DNA from 3 places in the Sphingomonas sp. PP-CC-3A-396 genome. Region 1 is predicted to be linked to each of the others. Evidence: riboswitches for the same ligand, from Rfam matches in the RefSeq annotation. Region 1 holds a riboswitch; each other region holds the start of a gene.
What was found. A riboswitch is a leader RNA that binds a small molecule or an ion and turns the genes downstream of it on or off. The one in region 1 is predicted to bind cobalamin.

Region 1 (9,998 bases):
GCCACGGCACGACCTCGCCCGTAAGCTCGGGGAGGAGCGCCAGATGCCGGGTCGCACCGGTCACCATCTCGGCATCCGCCAGCGCTGCCTTTGCCGAGGCGGACAAGCCGGCCGCACCGTCTTCGCCAATGCCGACGATCGTCAGCCAGGGAGTGTCAGCCATGTCGAACATCCTGGTGCTGGGGGGCACGACCGAGGCTAGCGCGCTCGCGGCCTTGCTGGCGGCGCGAGGCGATGCGGCGGTGCTGCGCTATGCCGGGCGTGTTGCCCACCCCAAGGCTCAGCCGATCCCGGTACGCGTCGGTGGCTTCGGCGGCGTCGAGGGGCTGGTCGCGTATCTGCGCGATAACGGCGTTACGCATCTGATCGACGCGACGCACCCGTTCGCGGCGCGAATGAGCGCGAATGCCGTCGTTGCTGCGGCGCGTGCGGGCGTTGCTCACATTGCCTTGACGCGGCCGGCTTGGGCTCCCGTTACGGGCGATCGATGGACGCGCGTAGCCGATATCGAGGCTGCGGTCGCGGCGCTGGCCGGCCCCGCGCGGCGCGTTATGCTGGCGCTCGGGCGGATGCATGTCGACGCATTCGCGGCGCAGCCTCAGCATGACTATCTGCTGCGATTCGTCGATGCGCCCGATCGTCCGCCGGGGTTGCCGCGGTACCATCTGGTGGTCGATCGCGGGCCGTTCGACGTCGAGGGCGACCGGCGCTTGATGGCAACGCACGGGATCGAGGTCGTGGTCTGCAAGAATGCCGGCGGGTCGGGCGCGCAGGCCAAGCTGGGCGCGGCGCGTGCGCTTGGGCTGCCGGTGATCATGATCGATCGTCCCGTCCTGCCTGCGCGGTTGGAAGCGTATGCCGCGGAAGATGTGCTGCGCTGGCTCGATCATGGCGCCGACCGGGGGGTGTAGAGGATCGGGCCGGCCGGGCGATCGATGATCCGCGTCAGGCTGGAGCCGATGATGATCATCGTCCGCATGTCGGCCATCTCCGCTCGGGCTTCGGGTAGCGGGACGATGCGGAGGGTCTCATCAGGCGTGGAGACGGCGCGGGCGAACAGCACGGGGCGGTCGTCGCGGCAGGTCTCGCGGAGGATCTCGAAGACGCGGATCAGGGCGTCGGGGCGTGCTTTCGATCGCGGATTGTAGAAGGCGATCGCGAAGTCGGCCTCTGCGGCGAGACGCACGCGGCGTTCGATCAGCGGCCAGGGTTTGAGATTGTCCGACAGATTGATCGCGCAGAAATCATGGCCGAGTGGCGCGCCGGCACGCGCGCTCGCGGCGAGCATCGCGGTGATGCCGGGCAGGACGCGGATGTCGAGGTCGCGCCATTCGGGCGGACCTGCTTCGAGCGCTTCGAACACCGCCGCAGCCATCGCGAACACGCCGGGATCGCCCGAGGACACGACGACCACGCGGTGGCCTTGGGCCGCGAGCCGGAGCGCGTGCGTGGCGCGATCGAGTTCGACGCGGTTGTCGGTCGGGTGAAGCGTCAGGCCATCACGGGGCGAGATGCGAGCGACATACGGAATGTAGCCGATCACATCGGTCGCTTCAGCGAGCGCTGCGGTGACTTCGGGAGTCACGAGGTTCAAATCGCCCGGTCCGAGGCCTGCGATGGCGAGCCACCCGGTCATGGGCGACGCCCCTGGCCGTGGATCAGCAGGATCGAGAAATACGGCGTGATCGCGTCCGCCTCGCAGAGCCGCGTAACGCGCTGATCGGCCATCGCGGCGTATTCCACCAGCCACGCTTCGCCCTCGCGTCCGGCGGCGGCGACGGCACGGCGGAGTTTGTCGAGGTGGCGGCCGATCTTCATCACCACCAGCGCGTCGGTGTCGCGGATCCGACGGACCAGATCCTCCTCGGGGAGCGTGCCCATCAGGACCGTCAGGACGTCATCGCCCCACGTGATCGGAGCGCCACTAGCGGTCCAGGCGCCGGACATGCCGGTGATGCCGGGCACGACCTGCACCGGTGCGATCGTGTGGAGGCGGGTGTAGAGGTGCATGAACGAGCCGTAAAAGAACGGGTCGCCTTCGCAGAGCACGACGATGTCCTCGCCGCTGCGGGCCAGCGAGGCCAAATGTTCGATGCAGCCTTCGTAGAATGCCGACAAGCATTCATTGTAGCGCGGATCGGAGACCGGAATCTCGGTAGTGACCGGGTATTCCATCGGGAACTCGATCACGTCGGCGCGGAGCATGCCGTCGACGATCTTCCGCGCCTGCCCGGCCCGACCCGCCTTGCGGAAATAGGCGACATGACGCGCGCCGCGAACGAGGCGATCCGAGCGGACGCTCATCAGGTCCTGCGCCCCCGGCCCTAAACCGACGCCGTGGATCGTGCCAAGCGTCATTCGGTGCCGCTCGCCAGGGCGTTGATCGCGGCGACGGTGATGGCGCTGCCGCCCATCCGGCCTTCGACGACGACGCAGGGGACTGGCTGGTCGGTCCAGAGCGCCGCCTTCGATTCGACTGCACCGACGAAGCCGACAGGGCAGCCGATGATTGCCGCCGGACGCGGACAATCAGAGTCCTCGAGCATGTTGAGCAGGTGGAACAAGGCGGTGGGCGCATTGCCGATCGCCACGACCGCACCGGCGAGATGCGGGCGCCAGAGTTCGAGGGCGGCGGCCGATCGCGTGTTGCCCATCGTCCGGGCGAGCTCAGGCGTTTCGGGGGCGTGGAGCGTGCAGACGATGCGGTTGTCGGCGGGCAATCTGGCGCGGGTGATGCCCTCGGTGACCATGCGTGCGTCGCAGAGGATTGGCGCGCCGGCCTGCAGCGCGCGGCGGGCTTCGACGGCAAGTGTTGGCGAGAAGCGGAGGTGCTGGGCCAAACCGACAACACCGGCGGCGTGGATCATGCGGACCGCCACAGGCTCTTCCTCGGGCGAGAAGCGGGCGAGGTCGGCTTCGGCGCGGATCATCGCGAAGGACTGGCGGTAGATCGCCGCGCCGTCGGTTTCATAGGCGTACGGCATTTAGGCGGCTCCGAAATGGGCGAGGATCTGCGCGGCATCGAGGCCCGCGCGGGAAGGTGGCGCACCGGCGCGCGCGTCGAAGGCGAGGTCGTAGCAACCGTCGCGCCCGATCAGCGTTACGTCGGCAGGGCCCGCACTGGCGCATCCCTTGGCGCATCCGGAGACGTGAAGGCGGCCGCTAACGCAGGGGGCTAGGCGGAGCGCGAGGTCGCGGGTTTCGACGGTGGCTTGCGGACAGGCCGGCGCGCCGACACAGGCATCTGCGCGAAGCAACGCCGAGCCTGGGTCTGCGATGAAGCCGGCGGTGTCGGGCTTTCCCGAGAGCGGCACCTTCGTCTCGCAGATCACGATGTGTGACGGGGTCAGGCGGATCGCCTCGATCGCGGTTTCGGCTTCGACGAAGCGGTGCAAGGCCGCCGCCGCGATCCGACCGAATGGCAAGCCGAGCGCGATGCCGAGCGGGTGCTCGCCGAGCCTGATGCGTGGTGCAGATGCCCTGGGCATTGTCGTTGCCGCCGCCCAGACGGGCAGAATCGCGTCGTGACGGGCCATGCGGCCGCTAACGGCGCCGCCGCTTTTCACGAACCAGTGGGCAAGCGCGATCAGCAGGTCGACTTCGATGTCGGGTGACAGTGGCGTGCCGAGATTGCGGCCAGCGGCCCGGAGGATCAGCCGGCCGGATATGGTCCGCTCGATGCGGACGTCGGCGGGTGCGTCTTTGAGCGTCGGTGTGGCACCGGCGTCGATCACAAAGCCGAACTTACCGGGGAGGGGTGGCAGTTCGGGCAGGCGCGCGCGCAGTTCTTCGGCAATGCGATGGGTGTCGTCACCTTCGCACCAATCGGGCGTGACGAGGATGTTGGCGCGGGCTTCTAAAGCGGGATCGGGGTCGATTAGGCCGAGGTCGAGCAATGCTTCGATCAGCGGACGCCAGCTATCCTCGCGGACGCCGCGAATCTGGAGGTTGGCGCGGGTGGTAAGGTCGATCTGGCCATTTCCGTGCCGCGCTGCCGCCTCGCACAGGCCGAGCACTTGGACGCGTGTCAGGCGCGCGAGCGGCGGGCGGACGCGTACCAGTAGGCCGTCGCCCGCCATCATCGGGCGCCAAGCGTCGGGGCACCAACCCTTCACGACGCCGTTGGTGTCAGGCGCGCTCACAACGGCAAATCCAGACGCGCCAGGATCGAGTTGCGGCGGGTCGGCCAGAGGTCGGCGGCATGGAGCGCCGCGAAACGCGCCTGCATCGCCGCGAGTGCGCCGGGGTTGGCTTCGGCGAGGAAGGCGTGGACGTCGTCGCGGCCTAGCGTCGCGTCGTAATAGAGGTCGATCAGTTCTGGGCGGACCGCGCTGGCCAGATGCGCGAAGGCGCCGAGGTGATCGAGCGTTGCGGCGATCTCGGCACCGCCGCGGAAGCCGTGGCGCATCATGCCGTCGACCCAGGCTGGATTTGCCGCGCGGGCGTGAACGACGCGGGCGATCTCTTCCTTGAGTGAGCGGGCCTTGGCCTGGTTCGGGTCTCGTGCGTCGAGGTGGTAGAGCGTGGCGCTCCCTCCGGCGACCGATTGCGCGGCGGCGAAGCCGGCTTCGTGCGCGGCATAGTCCGCGGCGAGGAGTAGGTCGGTTTCGGGCAGGTCCTGGACGTGGACGAAGGCATCGGCGGCAGCGACGCGGTCGCGAATGCCGGTCGGGTCGAAGCTGTCGACGCCGTCGTCGAGCGCGTGGCTGGAGGCGGATAGCCACGCGTTGCCAGCTTCGATTCGCGCTGCTGGCGTGTAGGTTTCGGCGGCGTCGCCCATGAGCAGGCCGTAGCGGCCGGGTTCGGGGCCGTAGACGCGAGCGCTGACCGCCTTGCCGACGAAGGGATTCCAGTCTTGCGGTTCGTCGCGTGCGGCAAGCGCGCGGACGGCTTGGCCGAACATCGTGCAGAGCGTCGGGAAGGCGTCGCGGAAAAGGCCGGATACGCGCAAGGTGACGTCGATGCGGGGGCGGTCGAAGTCCGCCAGCGGCAGGATCTCGACGCCCGTCACGCGGTCGGACTGCATGTCCCACACCGGCTCCGCGCCAAGCAGGTGGAGCGCCATCGCGAACTCCTCGCCGGCTGTCCGCATCGTCGCGGAAGCCCAGAGATCGACGACGAGATTGCGGGGGTAGTCGCCGTGGTCCTGCAAGTGGCGGCGGACGAGTTCGTCGGCGAGCTTTACGCCCTGGGTATGGGCGGCCCGCGAAGGCACTGCTCGAGGATCGGTGGTGTACAGGTTGCGGCCGGTTGGGAGGACGTCGGCGCGGCCTCGCCAAGGGGAGCCGGAGGGGCCAGGTGCGATGCGTTTGCCTTGGAGCGCGGACAGCAATCCGGTTCGTTCGGCGACACCGTGTTCACCGCGGCCGTAGATGTGGAGGCCGTCGCCATATTGGCTCTCCTTCACGTCGCAGACGAAGGTGTCGATGCGGGTGATCGTGTCGGCTTGGGACTGCGCATCGTCGAGGCCTAGCGTTGCGGCGAGGCCGGTGGCGGTTGCTTCGTCGCGGATGTCGCGTTGCAGGCGGTCGCGGCGGGCTGGATCGAGGCCGTCGGCGTTGGAAAATTCGTCGAGCAGCGCTTCGAGGCGCCCCAGACCTGCGCCGGTGCGGGTGCGTTCGAGCGGCGGCGGGACGTGGCCGAGCGTGACGGCGCCGATGCGGCGTTTGGCTTGTGCCGCTTCGCCGGGGTCGTTGACGATGAACGGATAGATGACGGGCATCGCGCCGACGAGCGCTTCGGGCCAGCAGGCGTCGGACAGCGCGACCGACTTGCCGGGTAGCCATTCGAGCGTGCCGTGCGCGCCGACATGGACCAGCGCGTCGGTCCCGCGCTCGCGGAGCCACAGGTAGAAGGCGACATAGGCGTGGCAGGGGCAGCGCGAGAGGTCGTGATACTCCTCCGCGCGGTGCTCGGTGCGGCCGCGTTCGGGTTGCAGCGCGACGAGCGCGCCGCCGTGATCGATCGCGGTGAAGGTGAAGTCTTCGGTGGGGTCGCCCCAGCTTTGCCGGAGGTCCTCGCGGATCGCTTTGGGCAGTTGCGCGAGTGCTTTGCGATACTCTTCGAGTGGCCAGTGTATGCGTGATGTCGTGAGATCGTTGGCGTCCGAGGTGATCGCGTAGCCGGCTTCGGTAAGGTCACCGAGGATTGCTTGCGTCGAGGCGAGCGCGTCGAGGCCGACGGCGTGCGCTATCTGGTACGTCTTGCCGGGATAGGTCGATAGGACGATCGCGATGCGGTGGTCGGCGACGGGTTTGCTGGCGAGGTTCGTCCAGGCTTCGATCCGCGCGGCGATGGCGGTGATGCGTGCTGGGTCAGCGCGGTGTTCGCGGCGGGTGTATTCGAGGTCGCCGTCCCTCGCCGCGCATTCCTTGAAGCTGGCGACGCCGGCGAAGAGGCGGCCGTCCACTTCGGGAAGGACGACGTGCATGGCGAGGTCGGCGGGCGACAGGCCTCGGGTGGCGCCGGCCCAGGCTGCGCGGTCGGAGGTGGCGAGAGCGATCTGGAAGACCGGTACGTTGGCGCCGTCGAGTGGGGTCGTGTCGCTCGCGCCGCGTGCGGAGAACGCGGTGGCGTTGACGATCGCGGCGGGCTTCAGGGCCGTAACCCAGCGGGATAGCCAACCGGCTGCGTCTGGGCCTTTCAAGGACGGCGCGAAGAGGCCGACGACGTCGAAGCCTCGCGCGGTCAGTTCAGCGTGCAGGGCTTCGATCGGGTGGAGGTCTGCGGCGGTCAAATAGGAGCGGTAGAAGACGACCAGCACGCGGGGGCGGTGCGCGTTGAGCGCGAACGCGGCCGGACAGGTCACGCCGTCGTGCGGTTGCCAGCCACCGACATCGGCGATCGCACGGACGCCGGTGACCGGGCCGGCATAGCAACCGGCGGCCAGCGCGAACTGCGCGAGTGCCGCCTGCGCCGCAACCGCACCGCCGGTGTCGCAGAGATGGGTTAGGCGGCGCAGCGTCGAGAACGGGATCGTCGAGGCGGCATCGAGGCGCGTGTCGATGCGGCCGTCAGCGGCGAGCACGGCGAGCGCGATGCACTTTTCCCGCGAAAGGTTTTCGACCTGTTGCAGGCCATAACTCCAATAGGAGCGCCCGCCGATCAGCCGGATCAGGATGCCCTTCGCGCCGGCCAGCGTCTGTTCGACGTAGGTGTCGACAGAGAGCGGGTGCTGTAGCGCCGTCAGGTTAGCCAGGCGCAGCGACGGCAGCCGGCTTCCGGCCGCATCCGCACGTCTCCAGCCCGCGGCGAATGCGCCGAGGTCGCCGTCGGAGAAGGAAAGGACGACGAGATCCGCGGGAGATTGGGCGAGGTCCTGCGGGACCGCGCTTTCCTCCAGCCCGTGGGTCTCGCGGAAGACGACGTGCATTGTGAGCCTCAGCCGTCCAGCGCGGCCTTGATGCGGGCCTCGTCGATCCGGTCGTGCTCGGCGATAACTACCAGTTGCGTGCGGCGAGGTTCGCCCGCACGCCAAGGGCGGTCGTATTGTGTGCGGACGCGGGCGCCGACCGCCTGGATGAGCAGGCGCATCGGCTTGCCGGTGACCGCCGCATAGCCCTTCACGCGAAGAATGTCGGCGCTGCGGGCGAGCGCCTCGATCTTTGCGGTCAGGTCCGTCGGGTCGGCGATCTCGCCAAGCTCGACGACGACGCTGTCGAAATCGTCATGCTCGTGATCGTCCTCGCCGTCGTGATGCGACGGGCGGCTGGCGATATCGTCCTCGGCCGCGGCGTTGAGGCCGAGGATCACGCGCGGATCGATGATGCCGTCGGTCAGGTCGATCACCGGGAGTGGTCTTGCGGACTCCGCGGCGATGACGGCGCGTGCCTTGGCGACGCCTTCGGGGCCGGCGAGATCGACCTTGGTCAGCAGGACAAGATCGGCGCAGGCGAGCTGATCCTCGAATACTTCCGAGAGCGGCGTCTCGTGATCGACGCTTGGGTCGGCGGCGCGCTGGGCCTCGAGCGCGGCCACGTCGGGGGCGAAGCGGCCCGCGGCGACGGCTTCCGCATCGGCGAGCGCGATGACGCCGTCGACGGTGATGCGCGAGCGGATCGCGGGCCAGTCAAACGCCTTCAGCAGCGGCTTGGGCAGCGCGAGCCCGGACGTTTCAATGAGGATGTGATCGGGGCGCGGGTCGAGCGCGAGCAGCGCCTCCACGGTCGGGATGAAGTCGTCGGCGACGGTGCAGCAGATGCAACCGTTCGCCAGCTCCACGACGTTCTCGGCCGGGCAATCGGGGATCGCGCAGCCCTTGAGGATGTCGCCGTCGATCCCGAGCGTGCCGAACTCGTTGACCACCACCGCGAGCCGGCGACCGTTCGCGTTGCGGATCAGGTGGCTGATGAGCGTCGTCTTGCCGGCACCCAGGAAGCCGGTGACGATGGTGACGGGGACCTTTGAAAGATCGGACATGATTATTTCCTCGACGTCTGAAGCACACGCACGCACGACCTTTCGGCCGCACGCGTTCGTCGCTCAGACGGAGTACCGTGCCGCGACCATCCCCTGGATCGTAGCAAGAGCGACCATAACGCTGGCAGGTCTCCTGGCTCGCGGGTCGAGGCTCGACGTACGCCTTCCCAGGTTTCCCCAGTGGCTGCCCTCCGAAACGAAGGACGTGTGCGTCTCGCTCACCGCTTACAGTTGCAGGGACAGCCGCGGCATTGGGAGGACTCCTCCCGCACCGCATTCCCATTCAAGCCCTTTCGGGCACCGGCGCGATCTATGAGGTTCGGTGCAACCGAGCCTCGGGGGTGGGTTAGAGGACTTTCCGCCACGCCGCCAGCTATCCGTGTACGACCTCGATCTCATCGAAGCGTTTCCAGCGGTAGATGGCGAAGCTCAGGACCCAGCACAGCACGAACAGGCCGATGATCGCGAAGCCCAGGCCGTTGAAGTTCTCGCCGAGTGCGGCTGCCAGATCCCAGATGCCGCCGGTCAGGCCGAGCTTTGCGCCAAGCAGCGCGAGCGTCTCGATCCCGCCGATCGCTATCGCGACGATCGCGGAGATCAGCGTGATGGTGATGTTGTAATAAAGTTTGCGGATCGGCTTCACGAACGCCCATTCGTACGCGCCGAGCATGACGACGCCGTCTGCGGTGTCGACTAGCGCCATGCCGGTCGCGAACAGCACGGGGAGTACGAGGACGGTGCCGATCGAAAGCCCGTCTGCGGCCTGGCTCGCGGAAAGGCCCAGGATCGCGACCTCCGTGGCGGTGTCGAACCCGAGCCCGAACAGGAAGCCGAGCGGGGCCATGTGCCAGCTCCGCGTGACGAGCCGAAACATCGGTCGGAACAGCCGCGCGAGCAGCCCCCGGTTGCCGAGCAGCAGGTCCAGGTCCTCCTCGACATAAATACCGCCGCTGCGGACATGACCGAAGGTGCGCCAGACCGAGCGCAATATGATCAGGTTCATCGCCGCGATCGTGAACAGGAACACGGCGGAAGTGACGGTGGCGACCACGCCGCCGACCTGCTTGAACGCCTCGAACTGCGACAGCGCACTGGCGGTGAGCGCGATCGCGACGGCGGCGATCAGCACGATCCCCGAATGGCCGATCGCGAACCAAAAGCCGACCGCGATCGGCCGCTGGCCGTCCTGCATGAGCTTCCGCGTCACGTTGTCGATCGCGGCGATGTGATCCGCGTCGACGGCGTGGCGCAGACCCAGGCCCCAGGCGAGCAGCGCCGTGCCGAGCATCAGCGGCTGCGCGTGGAACAGCGAGAACGCCCAGGACCACGCCGCGATGTTGGCCACGATCAGGCCTAAGAACATCCAGCCGATGCGCTTGCGTGTCGAAACTCGCGTCGGTCGCTCAATCGTTAAAGTCGTCATGCAATAGCCCCGCAGCGTCCGACGAGGACGGGGGCCTGCCGCGAACGGCCGGGCCATACGACGACCGGACGCCATGAGCGGCCGACGCACGACGCCGATGCGGCCCCCGCCACATGGTCGTCGCTCAGCCAGTGTCACGCAGGCGGCGTTCACCGTG
Region 2 (9,998 bases), on a different contig from region 1:
CGACCATGCGCCACACTGGCTGCGGATCGGCCTGCCACGCGACGACATCGCCTTCGACCGGCTGGACCGAGCGCTGGCGCATGGCTGAGCCGATAGCGGTCCTAGCGATAGCGATCGACGCTGCGATCGGCTGGCCGGCCGCACTCTATGCACGGATAGGGCATCCGGTAGGCGGGTTCGCGCGGTTGATCGGCGCCGCCGAGGCACGCTGGAACGATCCGCGAACATCGTTTGCGACCCGTCGGGCGGCGGGTGTCTTGACGATGATAGTCGTCGTCGGGGTCGCGGTCGTCATCGCGCTCGCGCTAGACGTCGTTCTGCGAATGCTGCTCGGGTCTTCCGCCTGGATCGCGATCGCCTTGTTAGCCGCGCCGGGACTCGCGATCCGTAGCCTGCACGATCATGTCGTTCCCGTGGCGCATGCGCTGAGAGCGAGCGACCTCCAGACTGCCCGTGACCGCGTTGGCATGATCGTCGGGCGGGATGTCGCGTCGCTCGATGAAGCCGGCGTCGCGCGGGCGGCGATCGAGAGCCTTGCCGAGAGCGTGTGCGATGGCGTCGTCGCGCCACTGTTCTGGTTGCTCGTGGCCGGGCTGCCGGGACTGTGGGCGTATAAGGCGATCAACACGGCCGACAGTTTGATCGGGCACCGTGAAGAGCGCTGGCGTGCGTTCGGCTGGGCTGCGGCACGGACCGATGATTTGGCCAATCTGATCCCGGCGAGGCTGAGCGGCGTGCTGCTGTGCGTCGCCGGGCTCGGCGGTTGGCAGACGATGTGGCGCGATGCCGGCAACCACGCCTCGCCGAACGCCGGCTGGCCAGAGGCGGCAATGGCGGGCGCGCTTGGCCTGCGTCTCGCCGGGCCGATCGCCTATGACGGGGTGAGCGTCGCCAAGCCCTATATCGGCGATGGCCGTGCGGACGCTACCGCCGCCGATCTACGCGCCGCGCTCGGCATCTATCGCCGAGCGTGTGTGCTCCTGTTTGTCATTGCCGGAGGGATCGCATGGGCGCTCTGATGCTCCAGGGAACCGGCTCCGACGTCGGCAAGTCGGTGCTCGTCGCCGGGCTATGCCGCGCGTTCGCCAATCGTGGGCTGTCGGTGCGCCCGTTCAAGCCGCAGAACATGTCGAACAACGCCGCCGTCACCGCCGATGGCGGCGAGATCGGTCGCGCGCAGGCGACACAGGCGATCGCCTGTCGCGTCGAACCCATCGTCGACATGAACCCGGTGCTGCTGAAGCCGCAGGGCGACCGCACCTCGCAACTGATCGTCCGCGGGCAGGTCCGCGGCACGCTTGCCGCCGCGCGCTGGCGTGAAGGGCGCGAAGGGCTGCTGGTCGATGTTCTCGGCAGCTTCGAGCGACTGTCGGCAGGCTGCGATCTCGTCGTCGTCGAAGGCGCGGGGAGCCCGGCGGAGATCAACCTGCGCGCCGGCGACATCGCCAACATGGGGTTCGCGCGCGCTGCCGGCGTTCCCGTGGTGCTGGTCGGCGATATCGACCGCGGCGGCGTGATCGCGGCGATCGTCGGCACGCGTGCGGTGATCGATCCGGCCGACGCGGCGATGATCCACGGCTTCCTGATCAACAAGTTCCGCGGAGACCCCGCGCTGTTTGACGACGGATATCGCGCGATCGAAGCGCGCAGCGGGTGGCGCGGGTATGGCGTCGTGCCGTGGCTGGCGGATGCGGTACGGCTGCCGAGCGAGGACGCCGTGATCCTCGAACGCCCCGCCGCTAGCGCACAGCGCCGCGTCACGATCGCCTGCCCGATCACGCCGCGGATCGCCAATTTCGACGACCTCGATCCGCTTCGGCTGGAGCCGGGTGTCGCATTGATGATGGTACCGCCGGGCTCGCCGATCCCCGACGTCGACATGATCGTACTCGCCGGATCAAAGGCGACGATCCCCGACCTCGCCTTCGTCCGTGCGCAGGGATGGGACATCGACATCCGCGCACATCATCGCCGCGGCAAGCCGGTGCTCGGGCTTTGCGGGGGCTACCAGATGCTCGGCCGCAGCATCGCCGATCCCGACGGGATCGAGGGGCGGGCGGGTCGTGTCGACGGGCTCGGGATGCTCGACATCGACACGGTCCTTACCGGCCGCAAGACGCTGGAGCGGGTGCGCGGCCGGGCACAGGGCGCGGCATTCGAGGGCTATGAGATGCACATGGGCGCGACCACCGGACCCGCCACCGCGCACCCGGTCGGCCACCGCGCCGATGGCAGCCCCGAAGGCGCGACGAGTGCGGACGGACTGATCTCGGGCAGCTACGTCCACGGCCTGCTCGCGCTGGCCGAGCAACGCGCGGCGTGGCTGGCTCGGCTCGGCGTCGCGGCGAGCGGACCCGATCATGGCGCGTCGATCGACGCCGCGCTCGATGCGATCGCCGCGACGCTTGAACGCCATGTCGATCTCGATGCGCTACTCGCGCTAAGCGAGCGCGCCGGCCACCGAGAGCGCAACTAGCAGCCCGGTCTCGACGATCTCGATCCCGGCGCCATGCGCATCGCCGGTCACGCCGCCCAGCGTCCGCCGCAACCATGCCGCGACGCCTAACGTGAGCAGCGGTAGGGCGACCAGTGCAGGCACCGCAACCGCCGCGAGCGCAAGCACAAGTCCCCACCCCAGCAGGTCACGCGTTCGGACCGCGCCGGCGACGGCCGCGCCCAGCCCGCCGGGCCGCAGCGGCGGCAACAGTCTCGCCCAGACGAGCGGTCCCATCCTTGCCGCGCACGGCACGAGGATCAGCGTCCAGCCCATCCCCGCCGCGTGGAGCAATACCAGCTTGGCCAGCACCTGACCGACGATCGCGACGACGCCGAAGCTCCCGATATACGGATCGGCCATCACCGTGAGCAGCCGCGTCCGATCGCCATGCGCCGCGCCCAACCCATCCGCGAGGTCGGCGAGCCCGTCGAGATGCAGCGCCCCCGTCACTGCGATCCAAGCCAGCAACGCAGCGCAGGCCCCCGTCCAAGGATCGACCAGCGTACCCAGCCAGCCGGCCGCCGCGACGATCAGGCCGATCGCGAGACCGACGACAGGGTAGCACCGGATCGCTGCCGCGAAATCCTCTGCCTCGACGTCGACGCGCGGCATCGGCAGGCGGGTGAGGAAGCCGAACGCGATGATCAACCGCTTCATGTCGCCAAGCCGACGATCTGCACGGTCCGCGTCGGGCCCGGCCATATCCGCAGCGACACCAGCGCGGCATAGGGGAGGTCGAACGCCCAGTTCTGCCTTCGATCGAACCCGCACAACTCCGCGAGCGCCGCCCGGATCGCGCCGCCGTGCGTCACGACGAGTGTCGAGACCTGCGGCATCGCGGCCAGTGCCTGCGCGACCCGGTCCTGCAACGCGGACCAGCGTTCGCCATCCGGCGGTGGTGACGCATCGGGATCGTCGTAGAATGCGGCCAATTCGGCGGGATCGATTGCCGCCGGGGCCAGCCCGTCCCATGCCCCGAAATCGAGTTCGCGCCAGCGTGGGTCGACCTCGACCGCAACGCCTCGCGGTTCACCGATCGCCGCCGCACAGGCGCGTGCGCGGATCAGATCGGAGGCCTTGATCCGTTCGATCGCAAGACTCTCGGCGCGTGCCATACAGGCGGCAATCCCTCCCTCGGTCACCGGGTCGTCGGTCCGTCCGAGCATTCGCCCCGCCACTTCAAGCGCCCCGTGCCGCATCAGGTGCAGCATGTACGCACTCACGCAGCCGAAACGCCCGCCTCGGCGAACGTCGCCATCTCTGCATGCGCGGCCAGAGCGGCCCGGACGAGCAACGTCGCCGTCGCAGCACCGCTCGCCTCGCCCAGCCGCATCCCGAGCGAGAGCAACGGCTCGAGCCCCATTCGCTCGAGCAAAAGATGATGCCCCGGCTCGGCCGAGACATGTCCGGCAAGGCAATGCGCGAGAATGTCGGGACACGCCGCAGCCAAGGGCGCGACCGCCGCACAGCAGATGAACCCGTCGAGCATCACCGGCACGCCCGCCAGTCGCGCGGCAACCACCGCGCCTGCGATCGCCGCCAACTCGCGCCCACCGAGCCGCCGCAAGATCTCGAACGGCGTGCTCAGCCCGTCCCGGTGCAGCGCGACCCCGGCTTCGACCACCGCGATCTTCCGCGCGATGCCCTCATCGTCGACCCCCGTGCCCGGCCCGACCCAGTCGCTCGCCGACCCGCCGAAGCTCGCCAGACACAGCGCCGCGGCGGTCGTCGAATTGCCGATCCCCATTTCGCCGAGTACAATCAGGTCCGGCGCATCTGTGACCGCCGCCGCGCCCGCGTTCAACGCGGCAAGGCATTCGTCCTCCGACATCGCCGGGGCTTGCGTGAAATCCGCCGTCGGTCGGTCGAGATCGAGCGATACGATCTTCAGCTCAAGGCCCGCCGCCCGCGACAGCGCGTTGATCGCCGCGCCGCCATGCTCGAAATTGGCGACCATCTGCGCGGTGACCGAGGCCGGAAACGCACTCACACCTCGCGCGACGACGCCGTGGTTGCCCGCGAATACCACCGCGCTCCCGCGATCGAGCCGGGGCAGCGGGTTACCCTGCCAGCCGGCCATGAACACCGCTATATCCTCCAGCCGCCCCAGCGAGCCCGGCGGCTTGGTCAGTTCGCCTTGTCGGACGATCGCCGCGGATCGCGCCGCCGCGTCCGCCTGCGGCAAGCCGCGCAAGGCCGCCAGAAACCCGGCAGGCGTCGCGAACGCGGTCATTCGACGACGAAGCCGGCGGGCGGCGTGCGGGTGATGAAATGCCCCTTCACGCCCTGCGGCCATTGCTTGAACGGCACCTGCCCGAACGCGCTCTCACCGTAGAGCCGCGCGTAATCGAGGATCGCGCGCGCGGCGTCTTCGGTCGGTTCGAACCGGCCGAGCACATAGCCGACCTTGGCGGGTGCGCGCAGGTGGATCGTGCAGAAATCCTGGCATGCGAACAGGCACGGCATCTCCTGCACCGCGACGTCGGCATAGGCCGGATCGCTCGCCTGCACCGCCTTCAACGCGCTGACCAGCCGCGCGCCGCCGCGAACGCCTTCGCCGTCGTCACGCGCATCGGCGGAATGGCGGCACGTGTTGCACGCGACCACCGCGACGCCGCCTTCGACCGGCTTCAACATGTCCGTTCCCGGACGATCACAGAACGATTTATACTAGGCATAGGAACCCCTTCGGACAGTCGATCCCGCACCGCGCGAAGGGCGAAAGGCGCACGCCTCCAGCCTCCGCGCGACGCGAAGCGATGTCGTCGCTCGGGGTGTTACCCGTCCGTTCGGCGCACCCTGGCCGGACGAAAGACGACCGCGACGGGCAGGTCTCCTGGCTCGCGGGTCAACGCCGTCCGCGCCGCCTTCTCGGGAGTATCCCAATGGCATGAGGCACGATGGCTCGCCGCGTACAGTTGCAGGGGCAGCCGGGTGTTTCCCGTTCCCGTTTTCATTTCCCTACGCGTTGCCGCCTCGGGAAAACCTGTCGCGGGTTGAGCGATACGCGTACGATCGACCGTAGACAAGCCGCCTCTAATCCTCCCCTGACGGGGGAGGTGGCAGCCCGTTTGGGCTGACGGAGGGGTGACCCGCCGTCGTGATCGCAATACCCCTTCGTCTGGCAAGCGCCAGCCACCTCCCCCCGCAAGGGGAGGATCAAGAAGTCAGAACTCCACGCCAGCCTGCGCCTTCACCCCCGACCGGAACGGATGCTTCACCTGCGTCATCTCGGTCACAAGATCCGCCATCTCGATCAGCGCATCCGGCGCATTCCGCCCGGTGATCACGACATGCGTCATCTCCGGCTTTGCCGCCAACACAGCGAGCACCTCGTCGACCGGCAGATACTCATAGCGCAACACGATGTTCAGCTCGTCCGTCACCACCATCGCATAGGACGGGTCCGCGATCATTCGCTTGACCTCGTCCCACGCCTCGCGCGCCACTGCGATATCCCGCGCGCGATCCTGCGTATCCCAGGTGAAGCCCTCGCCCATCGGCTTGAACTCGCACAGGTCCGGGAACGCGTCGAAGATCGCCTTCTCGCCGGTCGCCATCGCGCCCTTGACGAACTGCACCAAGCCGACCTTGCGCCCATGCCCGATCATCCGCACCGCCATGCCGAACGCCGCGGTCGACTTGCCCTTGCCCTTGCCGGTGTGGACGATGATCAGGCCCTTCTCGATCGTCTTGCTCGCGACGATCTTATCATGGACCTCCTTGCGCTTGGCGCTCTTGGCATTCTGCTCGTCGTCGGTCCGCATGATCATGTCCTCTCGCGCTCGCGCCCTGTACTGCCGATGGCGGATCGCGCCGCGCGGCGCTAGAGCGACCGACATGCTCCGCATCACCGACCTCAAGCTCCCGCTCAACCACGCCGACGAAGCGCTCCCCGCCGCGATCCGCGATCGCCTGCGCGTCACCCCGCGCGACCTGATCCGCTACACCATCGCCAGACGCGCGCACGATGCCCGCGACAAGATGGACATCCAGCTCGTCTATTCGGTCGACGTCACGCTGAAGAACGAGGACACCGTCCTCACGCGCTTCCGCAAGGATCGCCACGTCCAGCGCACCCCGGACACCGGCTACCGCTTCGTCACCAAGGGCGGCGCGAGCTACACCGGCCCCCGCCCGGTGGTGGTCGGCGCCGGCCCGTGCGGGCTGTTCGCCGGCCTGATCCTCGCGCAGATGGGGTTCCGCCCGATCATCCTCGACCGCGGCAAGGTCGTCCGCGAACGCACCAAGGATACCTGGGGTCTCTGGCGCAAAAGCGTCCTCAACCCCGAATCCAACGTCCAGTTCGGCGAGGGCGGTGCCGGCACCTTCTCCGACGGCAAGCTCTGGAGCCAGATCAAGGACCCGCGCCACTTGGGCCGCAAAGTCCTGACCGAATTCGTGAAAGCCGGCGCCCCACCCGAAATTCTCACCGAAGCACACCCGCATATCGGCACATTTCGGCTCGTCACGATGGTCGAGAGCATGCGCGAGACGATCGAGGCGCTTGGCGGCGAATACCGGTTCTCGACGCGCGTCGACGGTCTCGACATCGTCGAGGAGGCAGGTACCCGCCAACTCCGCGGTCTCCATCTCAGCACCGGGGACTATCTCGAAGCCAACCACGTCGTCTTCGCGGTCGGCCACAGCGCGCGGGACACGTTCGAGATGCTCCATGCCAAGGGCGTTTACGTCGAGGCGAAACCCTTCTCGATCGGAGTCCGCATCGAACATCCGCAATCCTGGATCGACGAAGCACGGTTCGGGCCGTGTGCAGGCCACCCCGATCTCGGCGCGGCGGCGTACAGCCTGTCGCACCACTGCAAGAACGGCCGCACCGTGTACAGCTTCTGCATGTGCCCAGGCGGCACCGTCGTCGCCGCGACGTCCGAAGAGGGCCGCGTCGCCACCAACGGCATGAGCCAATATTCGCGCAACGAACGCAACGCGAACTCGGGGATCGTCATCGGCATCGACCCCGAGCGCGATTATCCCGGCCACCCGCTGGCGGGGATCGAACTGCAACGCCACTGGGAATCGCGCGCCTATGTCGCCGGCGGCTCGAACTACAAGGCGCCTGCGCAACGCATTGGCGACCTGCTCGCAGGGCGTGCGTCGACCGCGCTGGGCTCGGTGATCCCGTCGTACAAACCGGGCGTGCATATGACTGACCTGTCGGAATGCCTGCCGGAGTTCGCGATCACCGCGTTGCGCGAGGCATTGCCGGCGTTTGGGCGCGAGATTCCTGGCTATGATCATCCCGATGCGGTGTTGACGGGGGTGGAGACGCGGACCTCGTCGCCGGTTCGGATTACGCGCGGTGATAATTTCGTGAGCCTCAACACCGCGGGATTGTTTCCGGCAGGCGAAGGCGCCGGCTATGCAGGGGGCATCCTTTCCGCCGCAGTCGACGGGATCAAAGTCGCGGAAGCGGTAGCGCTCAGCCTGACTGCGGGACCCTCCGTCCTGTAAGTAAAGCTTGTTTCCCCGCGAAGGCGGGGATCCAGTCTGGGCTCCCGCCTTCGCGGGAGAACAAGGAAGGACGTGGTACCGTACGACCATCGTCGGCACGTGTTCGAAGGGGATAGGCGCCGAAACTAGTCTGGGGCGACGGATACTTCACTTCTTCCGACCAAGCCCCGTCTCGATCAGCCAAGCCCGCGGCAATCCCGTCGGCTTCGCCACCCCGTCGAGCCGGCGCGCGCTTACCAGCGCGACGCGCTTCAGGATCATCTGGTCCTTGAACGCATCCATGCCGCCGCCGGTCGGCTTGGCGAGGATCCGCTTCACCACGTCCATCCCCGCGACGACGTGCCCGAATGCCGCATAGCCGGGATAGCCCGCGCGCGCGTCCATCGCCGGCGCCGGGCCGACGGTGATGAAGAAATTGCCGCCCGCCGATGCCGGGTTCATCCCCCGCGCCATCGAGATCGTCGCGTCGAGATGCTTGATCCCGGTCATCGCCGTGGTCTCAAGGGGGAATGGCGGCAGGATCCGCCGCGCGTCGGTGCGGATGCCCGCCTGGATGAAGCCGAGCTTCGGCGCGGATTTCTGGCGGCTCGCGCGGTAGAAGTCGGTCCCGTCGAACCGCCCGTCATCGACATAGGCCAGGAAATTTGCGGTCGTCTTCGGCGCGTGACGGGTGTCGAGCGCCAGCAGTATCGGGCCCTCGGAGGTCACCAGACGAACGCGGACGATGCCCGGTTTCGGCCCTGCGCGGTTCGGCTTTTGCGCAGATCCCGCCGTAGCGAGCGCCGCAACGGCCATTAGCCCCATCATCACACGCCGCATGTTCGACTACTCACGCCTTTACCGATGAAGGTCGGCTAGCGGTCAGGGTCGGGCGAAGCAAGCGAGGGTGATCAACGGTGTGGTTGCATCGACGGTCGTTGCCGCGCTGACCAACACCACCCCGGCGCAGGCCGGGGCCCAATTGGGGGACGGCAATAACAAAGGATCGCCCGCTATTACTGCGGCTTTGCCGATTGGGCCCCGGCCTCCGCCGGGGTGGTGCTACACGTGGTTGAACCGACGCAAACGAAGCCTACCCCTCTTCAAACATACCGCGGGATAGGCCCCCATTGCGGCGTTTGGTCGGGCAGGTCGACCATCGACTCGTCCACGAAACACCAACCCCAGCCCTCTGGTGGGTCATAGCCCTCGATGATCGGATGCCGCGTCGCATGAAAGTGCGCGGTCGCGTGGCGGTGTGGCGAGTCGTCGCAGCAGCCGACATGCCCGCATGCCCGACACAGCCGCAGATGGACCCATTCACTGCCGATCCGAAGGCAATCCTCGCACCCCTTGGCGCTCGGCGTGATCGACCGGATCGTCTCCATATGCGTGCAGCCGTAACTCATGACGCCTCCCGTTCGGCCATGTCGGCCAGCGCGACATGAACCTGCGCGACCACCGCCGCCCCCTCGCCGACCGCCGCCGCGACGCGCTTGGTCGAGCCAGCGCGCACGTCGCCGATCGCGAACACGCGCTCGCGGCTCGTCTGTAACGCGAGGGCAGCCTTGCCAGTGACGATGAACCCTTTGTCGTCGGTATCGACGCATCCTTGCAGCCATCCGGCGTTAGGATCGGCGCCGATGAACAGGAACAGGTGACGCATCGCGCACTGTTTGGTTGAGCCGTCTGTTTGGCGGAACATTGCCCCCGTGAGCCCGGTCGCGCGGTCGCCTTCGAGACCGATAATCTCGGTGCCGACATGCAGGGTGACGTTGGGCAGCGCCGCGATCCGGTCGATCAGGTATTTCGACATCGTCGCCGCCAGCGGCCGTCGCGCGATCAGGTGAAGGTGTTTCACGCGAGGCGCGAGAAATACCACCGCCTGCCCGGCCGAGTTGCCGCCGCCGACCAGCGCGACATCCTCGCCTTCGCACAATCGTGCTTCGATCGGCGACGCCCAATAGGAGACGCCCGCGCCCTCGAACATCGCCAGACCGGGAATGTCGGGCCGGCGATAGCGGGCGCCCGAGGCCACGATCACCGTCCG
Region 3 (9,998 bases), on a different contig from region 1:
AAGGATCAGGTCAACTGGAACCTGGGGGCAGACTTCGGGACGCTCTTCGGCAACCTGCAGATGCGCTACATCACCAAGCAGTCGGTTGGCGCGATTGAGAACCGCCAGTCCTTCCAGGGCCGCGTGGCGCAGAACCTCGATGATTTCGACATCCCCTACTATCCCGATGTCTTCTACATGGACATCAAGCTGGGCCTGAACGTCACGCGCGATACCAACTTCTACTTCGGTATCGACAATTTGACGGATCGCCTGCCGCCGCTCGGCTCGACGGGTATCGGTGCCGGCACCGCGATCTTCGAACCGCTGGGTCGCAAGTTCTACGCAGGGTTCCAGGCCAAGTTCTGATCCCTCCGGACCAGCGATGAAAACGAGAAAGGACCGGGGCATTCCCGGTCCTTTTTCGTTTCAGGTCGAGGCGATGGATGCGGTGAGCTGGCGGCTGCAAGGCGGCTGATCGCCTACTCTGCGACACATCGGGACGCGTTGGCCCCGATGGTCGGGTAACCTTTTACGATCAGCTAACCGACCACACCCGGTCGAACCGCTGGCCGAGGCCGGTCAGCAACTCATATTGCGAGAGGCCCGAGGCCGCAGCACTCGTCGGCAGGGCGTAGTCCAGCGTGACCCAGTCGCCCTCCTCCAACTCACGGGCCGCATCGACGTCGATCGCGACCAGGTCCATCGAGACCCTGCCGAGGACGGGCAACACCCGGCCCAACGCCAACGCCGCACCGACATTGGTGAAATGCCGTCGATAGCCGTCCGCATAGCCGAGGTTGAGGACCGCGACCTCGGTGTCGTTCTCGGCCGTCCAGCGCGCATTGTAGCCGACGCTGTCGCCAGCGCGCACGCGGCGGCGTTGCAGGATCTGCGCTTCGGGGCGGACGACCTGCCGGATCGTGCTCAGTTCGGGCCGGGGAACACCGCCGTAAAGGGCTAGCCCCGGTCGCGTGAGATCGAACGCATAGCCGTCGAGTGCGATGCCGGCCGAGTTGGCGAGACTTGTGCGCTTCGCCGACGTCGCGCCGGCCAACGCGGCGAACCGATCGCGCTGGGCCGCGTTCATCGGCGAGTCTTCGTCGGCGCAGGCGAGGTGGCTCATCAGCGTTTCGATTTCGACACCGTCGAGCAAGCCGCCGGCGATGTCGTCTGTCGAGATGCCGAGGCGGTTCATGCCGGTGTCGACCATGACGTCGCACGGGCCTGCCCCCACGGCTTTCCAGCGGGCGACCTGGGTGGGGGTGTTGAGGACCGGGCGGGCGAAACCGGCTGCGGCGGCGGGCATGTCGTCTTCGCGAACGCCGTGGAGGACGGACACGGTCAGGCCCAGCGGCGCGAGTTCGGCGGCTTCCTGCCAGTTGGAGACGAAGAAATCGCGGCAGCCGGCGTTGGCGAGGCGGCGGGCGACCTCGATCGCGCCGAGGCCGTAGCCGTTTGCCTTCACCGCCGCGCCGCATGCCGCGGTGCCGCTCATGCGGTCGAGCGTACGCCAGTTCTGGACGAGTGCGTCGCCGTCGAGGCGCAGGCGGAGGGGGGCGGGAATGTCGATCACCCGGCGCGGGATAGTGAACCGGGCTCCGCGCGTCGATGATCTTTCACCCCGCCGGCCCCGACTTGGCCCCGATCCACCGGGCGTGTCGCTTGGCTAGCCGATCTCGACACGCCCGACCGGGACCAGCAGGCGGCGGCCGCCATCGTCGAGCGGCGCGACGCGGACGCCGAACACCTGGGCGAGCGTGTCCGCGGTCATCACCTCGGCGACCGGACCGAACGCGACGATGCGACCGTCGGCGATCAGCAGCGCGTCGTCCGCAGCGCGCTGCGCCTGGACGAGGTCGTGGAGAACGATCGCGACCCCTGCCCCGCCGCCCGCGTAGGCGCGCAGGCGGGCGAGCAGGTCGATCTGGTGCGAGGGGTCGAGGCTGGCGAGCGGTTCGTCGGCGAGCAACCAGCGCGGTTCGCCTGCTAGGACGCGCGCGAGCAGGACGCGGGCGCGCTCACCGCCGGAGAGTTCGCCGACCGGGCGATCGGCGAGGTGCGCGGTCTCGGTATCGTGCATCGCACGATCGACGGCGGCGTGGTCGTCGGGCGATGGGGCGGCATGCGCGCCGAGGTGCGGCAGGCGGCCGAGCGAGACGACATCGCGTGCGACGATGTTCCAGTGCACCGTCGCATCCTGCGGGAGGTAGCCGATCGCGCGGGCGCGGGCGCGCGGGTCCATCGTCGCGACGTCCTGCGTGTCGAGTCGGACGCTGCCCGCGCTGCCACCGACGAGCGCGGCGGCGGCCTTGACGAGCGTGCTCTTTCCGGCGCCGTTGGGGCCGAGGATCGCGGTGACTCGGCCGGGGCGGAGATGCGCGGAGACGTCGTGGAGGACGGTGCGCTTGCCGAGCTTCACGCGCAGTGCGTCGACGATCAGATCCATGCCCGGCCTCGTTCCTTGACCAGCAACCCGAGGAAGAACGGCGCGCCGATCATCGCCATTGCGACGCCGAGCCGGACTTCGCCTGCGCCGGGGGCGAGGCGGACGAGGCTGTCGGCGGCGAGCACGAGCGCGGCTCCACCGAGCGCTGAGGGGAGCAGTAGGGCGCTCGGGCGGTGGCCGAAGATCGGGCGCAGCAGATGCGGCACGACGAGGCCGACGAAGCCGATCACGCCGGTCACCGCGACGCCTGCACCGACAACGAGCCCGGTGCCGAGCACGACCAGCCACCGGATGCGGCCCATCCGTATCCCGAGCGATCGCGCCGCCGCCTCGCCTAGCGACAATGCATCGAGCGAACGGCCGGTGAGCATCAGCAGGACGCCGCCGAGCAGCATCGGCGGCAGCGCGAGCTTTATATCGTCCCAGCCTCGATCGGTCAGCGCGCCCATGATCCAGTCGATCACCTCGGCGACCGCATAGGGGTTGGGCGCGATCGAGATCAGGAACGCGGTCAGCGCGCCGGCGAGGCTGGCGAGCACGGTGCCGGCGAGGATGAAGGTGATCGCGCTCGGCGATCGCCATGTCAGCGCGGCGAGGAGCGCGACCGCACCGCCCGCGCCGAGCATTGCAGCGGCGAAGATGGCAGGTCCCGAACCGGCCCCGAAGATGATCGCGGCGACTGCGCCGAGTGCTGCGACCGACGATATGCCGACGACGGCGGGGTCGGCGAGCGGGTTGCGGAGATAGCCTTGCAGGACCGCGCCCGACAGCCCGAGCGTGGCACCGAGCACGAGGCCGAGTACCGCGCGTGGCAGGCGGAGTTCGAGGATGATCCACCAGCGCGGGTCGCTCGAGAACCAGGCGTCGAGCGGCACCCAGACTTTCCCGCAGCCGAGCGACAGGCCGAACAGGAGGACAACCAGCAGGCCAAGGGTGATGAGTTTGGGCGTGCGGGTCATCACAGGTCCACCGCAAGCATACCGGCGACTGCCGCCACCCCGGCGAAGGCCGGGGCCCAATTGGGGGACGATCGTGACGGCGTGCAGCGCTCCATTATTTCCGCCATTCCAATTGGGCCCCGGCCTTCGCCGGGGTGGTTTTGGTATGGGTGTCGCATTACAGCGCCGCCCGTATCGCCGCGAGGCGTTCCAGCGCCGGTGGAATGGTCGGGCCGCCGCAGTTGATCAGGACGCGGGGGAAGACGGCTTGCGGCGTACGCGGCAGCAGGCGGCGGCGCAGCGCGGTGCCGCGGCTGGCGCGTTCGGGGGCGATCACGATGGCCGGCGGTTGCGTCACGATCGTCTCCGCGGACAGCGTGCCGGTATGCGTCAGGCCGTAGCTCGCGGCGGCGTTGCGGAAGCCGACACGGGTCATCATCTCGTTCAGCAACGTGCTCCCCCCGGTTGCGAGATCGCCGCTGATATAGAGCAGAGCGCTGGGCGGCATGTCATCCTTGGGCCCATCCTTGCGACTCCAGCGCGCCACCGCGCGATCGATATCGGCATTGATCCGCGCGCCACCCGCGGGCGCACCGACCGCGTCGGCGATCTGCTTCACCTGTGCCTGGCTCTCCGCGATCGAGTCCGGGATGCCGAGCAGCAGCGTCTTCAGCCCGGCCCGCGCGTAGGCCGCTTGGGTCGCCGGCGGCGTATACGTGCTGGCGATGACGAGATCGGGGTGGAGCGCGATCACCTCCTCGGCGGTCCCGGCGATGCCGCGAAACCGGCGCGCGACGGCGAGCGGGATCGATGTCGCGGACGGATCTTGCGAATAATGGCTGATCGCGGCGATCCGTGAAGGCGGCAGGATGCGGACCAGCACCGAATCCACGCACGGATTGGTCGAGACGATCCCCCCGCCCCCGCTCGGCGGCGATGCGCAGCCCCCGAGCAGGAGCGCGAGGAGGATCGCCCCGCGCCTCACTTCAGCCGCAACCGCACGCCGCCATACGCCGCGCGACCGTAATTGCCGTAGCCCGCGATCGTCTCGTACCGCGAGTCGGTGAGGTTATCGACGCGGCCGTACAGCGCGATCTGGTCGGTGATCGGCATTTCCGCGCGGACACCCGCCAGCGCATAGCCGTCGAGCCGTACGGTGTTGGCGGCGTCGTCGAAGCTGTCGCCGACCATCGTCACGGTGCCGCCGACCGACAGCCCGAACGCGAACCGGTAATCGGCGTCGACGCTCGCGGTCTGCTTGGGACGGCGCGCGAGATCGTTGCCGAAATCGCTGCCGATCGAGCGGTTCTCGGTGTCGATATAGCTGTAGTTCGCGGTCAGCGTCAGCGCGTCGACCGGGCGCAGCGCCAAGGTGAACTCGACGCCGTCCGCCTCGGCGCGGGCGATGTTGTCATAGACGCCGAACGGGCGGCCGACGCAGATCGAACCGGCGGTCACCTGCTCCGCCGGGCTGCAATCGCGGAAGTCGATCTGGTTGCGCGTACGGCGGTTGAAATAGGTCACGCTTGCGCGGACCCGGTTGTCGAGGAACGCCTGCTCGACCCCGACGTCGAAGTTGCGCGCGGTCTCCGGATCGAGGCCGCGATTCCCGTAGTCGGAGAAGAGCTGGTACAGGGTCGGTGCCTTGAAGCCTTCGCCATAGCTTGCGCGGATCGTCGTGCCGGTGCGCAACGCCAGCGCCGCGTTCGCGCCGAATGTGGTGTGGCTGCCAAAATCGTCGTGATCGTCGTTGCGGACGCCGCCGGTGATGGTGAGGATATCGAGCGGCTTGACGATCAGCTGGCCGTAAACGCTGGTGATGCCGGTATCCGCGAAGGTGAAGCCGTCGTTGAAGCGGCTGTTCTCGCGCTCGAAGCCGGCGACCACGCGGACCTGGTCGAGCGGGCGGAAGTCGCCTTGGTATTCGTAGCGTTCGCTGCGGCCGCGGCCGATGAAGGTCGGATCGCTGCCGAAGCTCGGGTCGTAATTGTCGCGGTTGATGTCGGCGATCGTGAACGCGACGCGGTTGTTGAACCGGCCATCGGCGAAGTTCGCGTGCAGCCCGGCATAGCCGTAAGCCTCGCGCGTCTTCGAATATTCGGGCGTGTCGGCTAGCACGTAATCGGGCGCTGGGAAGCCGTCGATCTCGACGCGGCTGTCGGCGAAATAGCCGCGCAGGTCGAGGCCGATGCCCGGCGCGAACTCGACGCCCACGCGCCCGGTCGCGCCATATTGGCGATAGCCGTCGCGCTCGGTGCCGCTGGCGGCGGACGAGATGCCGTCGGTGCGCAGATAGCCGCCGGTCAGCGAGCCTGATACCGGACCGGTCTTGCCCGACACGCCCGCGCTGGCGAACACGCTGTCGGCATAGCCATATTCGGCGTTGGCGCGCGCTTGGACGCCTTCGGTTGGCGCGGCGGTGATGATGTTGACGACGCCGCCGATTGCCTGGCTGCCCCATGGCACCGAGTTCGGGCCGCGCAACACCTCGATCCGCTCGACCGAGCTCGACAGGAGATTGCCGAAGTTGAAGCCGCCGCCGGTCGACGAGGGATCGTTGACGCGGACGCCGTCGATCACGACGAGCGTCTGGTCCGCCTCGGCGCCGCGGATACGGACGCTGGTCAGCGCGCCGATGGTGCCATTGCGCGTTACCGTCACGCCCGGCGTGGTCGCGAGCAGATCGGAGACGATAACGGTCTGGCGGCGCTCGATCTCGGCGCGGTCGATGACGGTGACGGCCTGGCCGATCTCGCTCAGCGGTTGCGCGGCGCGGGTTGCGGTGACGACGACTTCGGGCGCGTCGGGATCGGGGATGGTCTGGGCATAAGCGGGCGCTGCGATCGCCGCGGCGCCGAGCAGAAGGAAGAATTTCGTCATGGGTACGTCCTAAGCAGAACCGCCTGCGACCATTCGCGGGGCGGCCAGACGTCTCTCGCTCGAGGAAACCCGGCTGGACCGGAGCACTCGTCCGCGCCGGACACCCGCCCGCGCAGTGGATCGACCGTGAAAGGCAGGTCTCCTGGCTTCCGGGTCATCGCGCCCACCCCGCCTTCCCAGGTCGAAACCCAGTGGCATATTCGGGGTGGCCGCTATCCGGTCACAGTTGCGGGTACAGCGCCGGTCTTGCGGATTCCCGCGCACCGACTTCCCTTTTGATCCCGTCGCCGGGAACCCTTCACGGGAGTGGCATTAGTCGCACGCCAGACACGGGTCAACGCAGCGCCTACTCATGCTCCCCACCCGGGGCGTGGTTCAGTAGACTCATGGTCTATCGCACCACCCCGGCGAAGGCCGGGGCCCAAGTGGGGAACGGCGATAACCGAGCGCAGTGCCCCGTTATTTCCACCTTTCCAATTGGGCCCCGGCCTTCGCCGGGGTGGTGACTAGTACCAAATAGTGACGTTCCCCGAAATTGTTCTCCCGCGAAGGCGGGAGCCCAGACTGGGTCCCCGCCTTCGCGGGGAAACATGCTGTCTTCGTTTCTCTTGGCAAGCGACGGATCGAATATCAACGCCCGCCGTAGCGCAGCCCCACCCAGATTGTCCGCGGCGTGGCGCGCTCGACGATGTTGGCGCCGCTGATCCCTGCCTCGACGCGCTCGTTGAGGAAATTCTCCGCCCGAAACTCGGCAACCAGCGAGCGCAGGATCGGCAGCGCGGCATAGGCATCCAGTGTCGTCGCGGCCCTAAGCACCCGCGTATTCTGGTCGTCGTCGAACTGTCGGCCGACATGCCGCACGGTCAGCGACAGCGCCGCAGCATCGTGCCGCCAGTCGACCGTCCCCGACACTTGGTCGCGCGGGGTCTGCGCTGGTCGCAAGCCGTCCAGAGCGGCGGTGATCCCCGAACCCTCGACCTTCGAGTTCGTGTGCGACCACGATGCTTGCACGCCCAGCGGACCCGGTCGATACGACGCATCCAGTTCGAAGCCATGCGCGCGGATCCCATCGAGGTTCTGGCGGACGCGGTAGGTGGCGACCCCGGGCAGCACCTGCGGCGGGTTGGTCGTCGTGACGTTGGCAATCGCGTTCTTCAGCCGGTTGTAGAAATAGGTCGCGGCGATGCTCACGCCCGGTGCCGGCGTCAGCGTGACGCCACCCTCGACCCCGGTCAGTCGCTCCGGCGACAGCAACGCGTTCGCCGCGGTCGCGTCGTTGCCGACCCGGAACGGGCGGTACAGTTCGTTGAGCGTCGGCAGTCGCCATCCGCGATAGCCGGCGGCCCGCAGCGTGACCGCCTCGATAGGCTGATACGCGACGCCTGCCCGCCCGGTAGTCTCGCTGCCGTCGCGGTTCGCGTAGCGCAGGTCGGTCAGCGCCGCGCCGGTCGCGAGCGGCCGTTCCGTCAGATAGCCGCCATCGATCGACCACCAATCGACCCGCCCACCTAGGCTGAACGTGAGGTAGCCCGCGACGAGGCTTCCATCGGCGAACACGCCGGTCGTCGTCGTACTCCCGCCAGCTTCCCGCCGCCGCGTCGGCGCCGCGTTGACGAACGTATAGAGCTCCTGCGTCTTGCCGCTCACGTCGCGGATATCCGCGCCCAGCCTGAGCGTGATGCTCTCGCCCAGCGGCGGTGCGATCTCGATCCGCCCGCCAAGCCCTGTCGCCGGCGTATTGTACTGGTTCAGCGACTGGATCGCGGTCGTGCGCGCGGCAGTGATGCTGTTGAAGCTGCTCGCGAACGCGCGCGTCTGCAGATACGCCAGCGCCGAATAGCCCCACGCGCCCCGCCCGATCAGCCGGATGCTCGCATCGGCCCCCTCGCTCTTATTCGCGGTGAAGTCGCTCCCCCGGTCGCGCCGATCGGTGAACGCGCTCGCATTCATCTGCAATTCGGTTTTCGCGCCGATCCCGACGACGGTCCGCAACGCGCCCGACGCCTGCTCGTATGGCGCGGCCCGATCGACGATCCCGCGGCTCTCCGCGACGGTCGGCGTAAAGCCGTCACCGCGCGCGTACGCGCCCGACACGGTCGCAAACCCCGACCCGCGCACCAGCGCCGCCGACCCTTGCGCATCGACCGAATCGCGGCTGCCATAGGCGACGCTGCCCTGGAACGGTGTCAGGTCGTCAGGCGTCGCGCTCTCCAGTTCGACCGTCCCGGCCAGCGCGCCCGGTCCCTGATAGCCGCTGCCACCGCCGCGCGTCACGCGGATGCGCCCTAGCCGCCCCGTCGCATAGGCCGGGAATGCGACCCAGCCGCCGAACGGATCCGCCTGCGGCACGCCGTCGAAGATCAGCAGCGCGCGACTGGAGGCGTTGCCGCCAATCCCGCGCAGCGAAATCCCCTGGCTGGTCGGGTTGGCACTGCGCGAATCCGAACGACGAAACTGCTGCAACCCGGCGACGTCGGCCAGCACGCTCTCCAGCCGGTTGCTCGCATTCGCCTGGATCCGGTCGCGCCCGATCGTGACGATCGAATAGGCGCGGTCGCCGGGTGCGTCGGCCAATCCGCGCCCGGTCACGACGATCTCGGCCGGACTGTCGGCGGCGCGCGGCGGCACGTCGGACTGCGCAAGCACGGCGCCAGGCAACAGCAGGGCGCTGGATGACAGGATAGCGGTGGCGGAAATCGAGAAGCGGATCATCCGTGCCGCATGACAGCTTTTCACGATACCGGAAGGTCGGAAACGCCCGGACAGCAAAAAGCCCCGCTAACCCAGAGGTTAGCGGGGCTTTCTATGGTGGGCGTGGCAAGGATTGAACTTGCGACCCCTGCGATGTCAACACAGTGCTCTACCACTGAGCTACACGCCCGCCGGAGGGCTCCACTAGCCGCGCTTATCGCGGGGTGCAAGCGCTCAATGCATGCCGGTGACATTATCCATCTCGAACAGCCGATCGACCTCGGCGACGAGGTCGCGCAGGTGGAACGGCTTCGACAGGACGCGGGCCTGCGGCATCGCCCGCCCGGCCTTCAGGGTGACCGCCGCAAAACCGGTGATGAACATCACGCGCAGGTCCTTGCACATCTCGCCGGCCTTCTGCGCCAGTTCGATCCCGTCCATCTCGGGCATCACGATATCGGTGAGCAGCAGGTCGAACGTCTCGGTCTCGAGCAGCGGAATCGCCGCGGTCCCGCGGTCCACGGCGGTGACGGCATACCCAGAGCGCTCGAGCGCCCGCGTCAGATATTCGCGCATGACCTGATCGTCCTCGGCCAGCAGAATTCGCAACATCGATCTAAAGTCCTGTTTTCACGCGTACATTGACGCGCTTTCCCTACGCGCAAAGTGGTTAACATTTCCAGATCGATTGCCCGTTCCGACGCGTCGCCCTAGCGTGCTCGCCATGTCATCGCCCCCCTTCGAGCGCTTGCCCCCTTTCGAACACCAGGATACCGCGCCGCCGACCAGCCCGGTCGTGATCTCCGTACCCCATGCCGGACGCGACTATCCGCTCTCGCTCAAGACCGCGTTGCGCGTACCGCTGGCGGCGCTGCTCCCGCTCGAGGACCGGCTGGTCGATGCGGTGGCACGGAGCGCGCGGACGGATCAGGCGATGATCATCCAGCGTCGCGCACGTGCCTGGATCGATCTCAACCGCGGTGAGGACGAACGCGACGCCCAACTCGACGAAGGCGCGCGATCGATCCCGCCCGCGCAGCAGTCCGCCAAATTGCGCAGCG

Region 2: another riboswitch for cobalamin. It lies ahead of C8J40_RS10720 (DUF1636 domain-containing protein); the one in region 1 lies ahead of cobW (cobalamin biosynthesis protein CobW).
Region 3: another riboswitch for cobalamin. It lies ahead of C8J40_RS01755 (TonB-dependent receptor); the one in region 1 lies ahead of cobW (cobalamin biosynthesis protein CobW).

Annotation. Positions count from the first base shown of each region.
Region 1 covers NZ_SLYF01000003.1:207,145-217,142, reverse strand. The annotation lists gene cbiE (precorrin-6y C5,15-methyltransferase (decarboxylating) subunit CbiE) at 1-172, opposite strand, end outside; gene C8J40_RS07210 (cobalt-precorrin-6A reductase) at 162-911, shown strand; gene cobJ (precorrin-3B C(17)-methyltransferase) at 887-1,636, opposite strand; gene cobI (precorrin-2 C(20)-methyltransferase) at 1,633-2,358, opposite strand; gene C8J40_RS07195 (precorrin-8X methylmutase) at 2,355-2,984, opposite strand; gene cobG (precorrin-3B synthase) at 2,985-4,142, opposite strand; gene cobN (cobaltochelatase subunit CobN) at 4,139-7,372, opposite strand; gene cobW (cobalamin biosynthesis protein CobW) at 7,381-8,418, opposite strand; cobalamin riboswitch at 8,524-8,738, opposite strand; gene C8J40_RS07175 (HoxN/HupN/NixA family nickel/cobalt transporter) at 8,792-9,781, opposite strand.
Region 2 covers NZ_SLYF01000005.1:9,775-19,772, forward strand. The annotation lists gene C8J40_RS10690 (threonine-phosphate decarboxylase) at 1-88, shown strand, start outside; gene cbiB (adenosylcobinamide-phosphate synthase CbiB) at 81-1,019, shown strand; gene C8J40_RS10700 (cobyric acid synthase) at 1,007-2,476, shown strand; gene cobS (adenosylcobinamide-GDP ribazoletransferase) at 2,441-3,154, opposite strand; gene C8J40_RS10710 (histidine phosphatase family protein) at 3,151-3,720, opposite strand; gene cobT (nicotinate-nucleotide--dimethylbenzimidazole phosphoribosyltransferase) at 3,717-4,730, opposite strand; gene C8J40_RS10720 (DUF1636 domain-containing protein) at 4,727-5,134, opposite strand; cobalamin riboswitch at 5,306-5,502, opposite strand; gene cobO (cob(I)yrinic acid a,c-diamide adenosyltransferase) at 5,665-6,270, opposite strand; gene C8J40_RS10730 (NAD(P)/FAD-dependent oxidoreductase) at 6,338-7,969, shown strand; gene C8J40_RS10735 (peptidylprolyl isomerase) at 8,117-8,788, opposite strand; gene C8J40_RS10740 (UBP-type zinc finger domain-containing protein) at 9,052-9,357, opposite strand; gene C8J40_RS10745 (FAD-dependent oxidoreductase) at 9,354-9,998, opposite strand, start outside.
Region 3 covers NZ_SLYF01000001.1:377,918-387,915, forward strand. The annotation lists gene C8J40_RS01730 (TonB-dependent receptor) at 1-348, shown strand, start outside; gene alr (alanine racemase) at 518-1,546, opposite strand; gene C8J40_RS01740 (ABC transporter ATP-binding protein) at 1,649-2,428, opposite strand; gene C8J40_RS01745 (iron ABC transporter permease) at 2,419-3,387, opposite strand; gene C8J40_RS01750 (ABC transporter substrate-binding protein) at 3,545-4,351, opposite strand; gene C8J40_RS01755 (TonB-dependent receptor) at 4,348-6,246, opposite strand; cobalamin riboswitch at 6,361-6,560, opposite strand; gene C8J40_RS01760 (TonB-dependent receptor) at 6,877-8,958, opposite strand; tRNA gene C8J40_RS01765 (tRNA-Val) at 9,053-9,127, opposite strand; gene C8J40_RS01770 (response regulator) at 9,172-9,549, opposite strand; gene C8J40_RS01775 (N-formylglutamate amidohydrolase) at 9,662-9,998, shown strand, end outside.